Regions from separate parts of the Alteromonas lipotrueae genome, predicted to be linked through region 2. Evidence: predicted binding sites of a transcription regulator. Region 2 holds the regulator's gene; the other holds the start of a gene.
The links. The regulator FNR, encoded in region 2, switches genes on or off when oxygen is low (the NO sensors DNR and NnrR bind a similar motif). The targets are predictions, from matches to a motif close to TTGATCTAGATCAA.
Positions count from the first base shown of each region.

Region 1: the regulator FNR is predicted to act here: its motif matches at 1,661-1,674, upstream of KYS23_RS19300 (DnaJ C-terminal domain-containing protein).

Region 1 covers NZ_JAESDJ010000022.1:20,230-22,637, forward strand. The annotation lists gene KYS23_RS19290 (LysR substrate-binding domain-containing protein) at 1-341, shown strand, start outside; gene KYS23_RS19295 (chaperone modulator CbpM) at 349-645, opposite strand; gene KYS23_RS19300 (DnaJ C-terminal domain-containing protein) at 638-1,597, opposite strand; gene KYS23_RS19305 (L-dopachrome tautomerase-related protein) at 1,906-2,408, shown strand, end outside.
Region 2 covers NZ_JAESDJ010000004.1:108,375-110,782, forward strand. The annotation lists gene uspE (universal stress protein UspE) at 1-693, opposite strand, end outside; gene fnr (fumarate/nitrate reduction transcriptional regulator Fnr) at 791-1,531, opposite strand; gene KYS23_RS07465 (sulfite exporter TauE/SafE family protein) at 1,581-2,240, opposite strand; gene ccoS (cbb3-type cytochrome oxidase assembly protein CcoS) at 2,227-2,408, opposite strand, start outside.

The sequences.
Region 1 (2,408 bases), on a different contig from region 2:
TGCTAGCACTTGCCGGTGAAGAGAGAGCGAATTGGGAGGCATACTTCGAACACAGTAAAATAAACATTTCCAACAAAAAATTAAGAAAGACAGTAGTGTCTTCTAGCGATCTTGCGCTTAGCGCAGCGCTTGCAGGCCATGGCGTGATGCTAGCGTCGGATATTATGATTGGGCAGTACTTAAAATCGGGGCAACTCGTTGTGCCCGTTGATATTCCCCACCCAATACGCTGGAAATCTCACTTTGTTTATCTGAAGAACTCCCCCAAACAAAAGCGCATAGCGCATTTTTGCAATTGGCTTACAAAAAAGATGGCGGAACACGAGGTACTACAAACGTAAAAATAGGTTAAAACCGCGTTAGCCGACGATGAAGATATTCATTCTCCTCTGTCAGCTTTTCTTTTTGTTTCAGTAACTCAACAATCATCGCTATCGCAACCCAATCTAACTCCAGTTGATCATATAACGTTATGGCTTTTTTCACCCAACGTACACTGCTGGTATCGAACATCCAGTCGTTCTTATCGTCGCCTGAAACAGGTTCAGCTATCCCGTAATCGATAACTTCAACTATCATTTCTTGGTTTAACCGTTCTACTTGGCAAAGTTCTTCGAATGATATTACTAGCAGCGTATCAACCATTTTCTTTACTCCATTGTGAGCGAGGGTCGTCGTGTTTTAATTCCGCTAGTTGTTGCCATAATGCTTTGTCTTTATCACTGGTTGTGTTTGGTATAACGATTTTTAAAACTGCAATCATATCGCCAACGCCGGTTTTCATTTTAAGCCCTTTACCCTTAACCCGTAATTTTTGGCCTGTTTGACTATTTGGCTTGATATTTAAACTAATTTTGCCGGTCAACGTTGGCACTTCAACCTTGCACCCCAGTGCTGCTTCCCACGGTAAAACAGGTACAGTTAGAACAAGGTTATGCCCTTCAACATCAAACAATGGGTGCGGTACTAAACGTATGTGTAAATAGAGATCGCCATCTCTACCTTGCCCCTGCCCTTTGCCACCCTGGCCTTTAAGCCTAATCCGCTCTGAGTCAACCACGCCGACTGGTATCTTAACTTTTAGGGTTTTATTGACGTGTTTAATCTGCCCATTTTCTAGTGATGGCATCGAAAACTGAATTGTTTTTGGCGCTTCAGAAAACAAATCTTCAAGGAATACTGGCACTTCAATCTCAGCATCTTGGCCGTGATTGCTAAACCCTGAAAAATCGTCTGCTTGATGACTACGCGGCCCCTGATTAAAACCACCGCCAAATACGGAATTAAAAAAGTCTGAAAAGTCCCCGCCAGTGTGAGCACCATTGAAATCATTATTGCTCTGCCAGCCTGGTGGCGGTTGAAAATTATCGTGTGAAGTAGCACCATATTTTTTCAATTCGTCATATTCAGCTCTGCGCTGCGGATCTTTAAGCACCTCATAAGCTTCAACTAATTCTTTAAATTCTTCGTCAGAATTACTGTCAGGCTGCATATCTGGGTGCAGCTTTAGGGCAAGCTTACGATAGGCTTTTTTTATTTCCTTTAAATCAGCATCTTCTTTAACACCAAGGATCTGATAATAATCTTTAAATTCCATTCAATGATGCTCAGCGTAGTGACTATAAAGTACTTAATATAGCGGATGCCGATAAAGCATCATTTGATATTGATCAAATATCAACAGGTCTGCAAAAAGACGTTTCAATGCTCAGCAGTATCCTTCGCAAAAACATTATCAAATTAAATTTGATAATTATTCAAAAACAACACTGTTTTTCACTTAGCAATTAACATCTATTCTTTACTCATCGACATAGCAAATACCAAAACCAGTGCAAATACACAGCAGTCTTCAACGGTGCTATTTGGGCTTTTTGAATTAATTACTCCATTACAGGAAAGACAATGAAACTATTTAAAGCATCTCTTATTACTGCGGCTATTGGCTTATCAAGTGTTGTAGGAGCGCTGGCAAATGCAGTAGAAGTGGGCCCACTAGAGCCTGTTACTCAATTTACTGAATATCGTGGTGGTGGCATTACTATTACGCCAAGCGGCCGCACTATTATCAGCATGCATCCACTAGACAACCCTAAAGTGAAGGTGGTTGAAGTGATGGCGAATGGTTCAAAACAACCCTTCCCTACCCCTGATTGGGCGGATGGCCCAGAAGTAGGTGAAGTGGGATTAACATCTGTTATTGGTGTTCACAGCGATAGCGAAGGCGTAGTGTGGATCCTTGATATGGGCAGCGAAACATCGCCAGCACAGATAGTGGCTTGGGACAGCGTAAACCATAAGCTTCACACAACTATTACGTTGACAAAATCATCGCTACAACCAAACTCATTCATCCAAGATTTCTCTATTGATGAAAAACACGGCAAAATTTATATTGCCGATATGAC
Region 2 (2,408 bases):
TTCGCTGTGTGTGTTCATCTCGAGTTCGTGATGATGCTTTACCGCGTTGTTGTATGTGTCTGGGTCGAACTCAGGAACTTCAATAGCAATATTAAGCGGTGTAGCAGGGTAGCTGTTAACCAAATTTACGTTGCCGCTGAGTAATGCGGCATAATCGTTAGCAATAACTGTGATTTTGTCGTTGAGTAGCGCATGTTCGTCGTCTTCACTGCCTACATTTACCGCCGCAATAATTTCGCCGTTTTCAGGCCATTCATGTTCTTTAACCAACAATACGGGGGAGGGGCATTTTCTAAGGAGATGCCAGTCTGTAGGAGTAAAAATAACGGAGGCTAAATCGTCATGGCGCTTGGTTGCTTTTACAACCAAGTCTATATTGTTATCTATTACGTAATGCACAACAGCTTCAAAGGCACGGTTATTCCACTCAACAACAATATCGGTTTTTTCAAACCCTAAATCGCTAAGGATTTTCCGTAACCAACCCGCATGTTCCTTAGTGACCGCATCGCGCATAGCTTCACGATCATCAGGGCTAAGCATGGTTGTCATATCGTAAGATAAGTCGTAAACCACCAGCATGGCGGTGACAGAGGCACCTGTCTTTTTGGCAAGTTCATATGCACGGCTAAGCGCAGGTTGGGTATCTCTATCGGCTTCAATGACCGCTAAAATACGTTCATACTTAATCATAACCCCTCCAAACATTTTTAGATTTTTGGTTGCTACAATTTAAGTGTAATACCTATTTGCTATTACGTAACTTGTTTTAGATCAAAAGCTTTGAAGATTAGCTATTACAGGCGATATTAGGTGCAACCACAGACGTTAAACGTTGTGACATCTCATCAAAATCTAAAATAGTGATGAGTTTACCGTCCACTTGGATAATATTTTCTTTTTGAAAACGGCTTAATAAGCGGCTAATGGTTTCAATAGTTAGACCAAGATAGTTCCCAATTTCATTTCGGGTCATGGTTAGGTGAAATTCTTTATTTGAAAATCCACGTTCTTCGAAACGTTGAGAAAGCTGAGAGAGGAAATACAATAGACGTTCTTCCGCTGAGCGCTTATTAAGCAACATCATGAGGTCATGATCTTGTTTAATTTCCGCACTCATGAAACTCATTATTTGATGTCTTAACTTCGGAAATTGAACCGACATCTCATCAAGCGTCTCATACGGTAATTCGCACACCATGGCGGTTTCTAATGCCTGGGCATAGCTTTGGTGCTTGTTTTCCCGTAATGCATCGAAGCCGATAATATCGCCAGGGAAGTGAAAACCTGTAATCTGCTCTTCACCATCTGAATTGGTGACGAAAGACTTAAAAGAGCCCGTGCGTACTGCGTAAAGAGAGTTAAATGTATCTCCCGACTTTACCAGCAAATCACTCTTGTGAAGGGGTTTCTTTCGCTCAATAATATCATCTAAAGATTCAATCTCAGTCTTGTTTAGCGCAACGGGTAAACACAAGTGGCTGAAACTGCAATTTTGACAATGAATTGAGAATTGGCTTCCTTTGCTCATAAGTTCAAACTATAAATAGGGTCGACTTAATATAATCTTACTCTTTTGTTTATGAAATTGCTGCATAAATTAAAAAGAGAGCGTAAATAGCCAATATTCCAGAAAAGCATTGTCTTACCACGGGGTGCCTGAAACCGGCTATTAGGTACTGACTACCTGCGCTTGCCGCCAGCAAAGTGGGCAGAGTACCTAACCCAAAAAATAGCATAATGGCAGCGCCGTCAACGGCCGAGCCTGATGCTAATGACCACGTTAACGTGGAATAGACCAACCCGCAGGGAAGCCAGCCCCATATAAAACCATAGGGTAGTGCATAAACCGGGCTTTTGAATGGAAGAAATCGTTTAGATAAGGGCTGAATAGCTTTAAATAACCCGCGCCCCATAGCTTCAATATAATTCAAGCCTTGCCACCACTTTCCCAAATAACACGCTAAAAGCACCAGCATAACGCCACTAATCAAAGATAAAACGGGTTTAGCGATAGGCACAAATTCGGTTGCCATTTGGCCGACAGCGCCTGTAATAGCACCGGCTAATGTGTAGCTGAGGATACGGCCAAAATTATAGGCAAGGGTGTAGGGTAAAGCAGGTTCATTACTTGGCGTTACCGTGCGTAGTGCCGCAACAATACCGCCACACATGCCAACACAATGCACTCCGCCAGCAATTCCAATGAAAAAGGCAGAGAATATATTAACCTCTGTCATCAGTTTCTTTACGTTGTTGTAACTGCTTTCGCTGCTCGGCTAGCTTCTTTTCATCACCTGATAAATCATCATCAAACAAAATGCTATAGCCCTGTCTATCAAGGTCTTCAAACTGATTGGTTTTAACCGCCCAGAAAAAGATAACCAGCGCCAACGCAACAATGATGA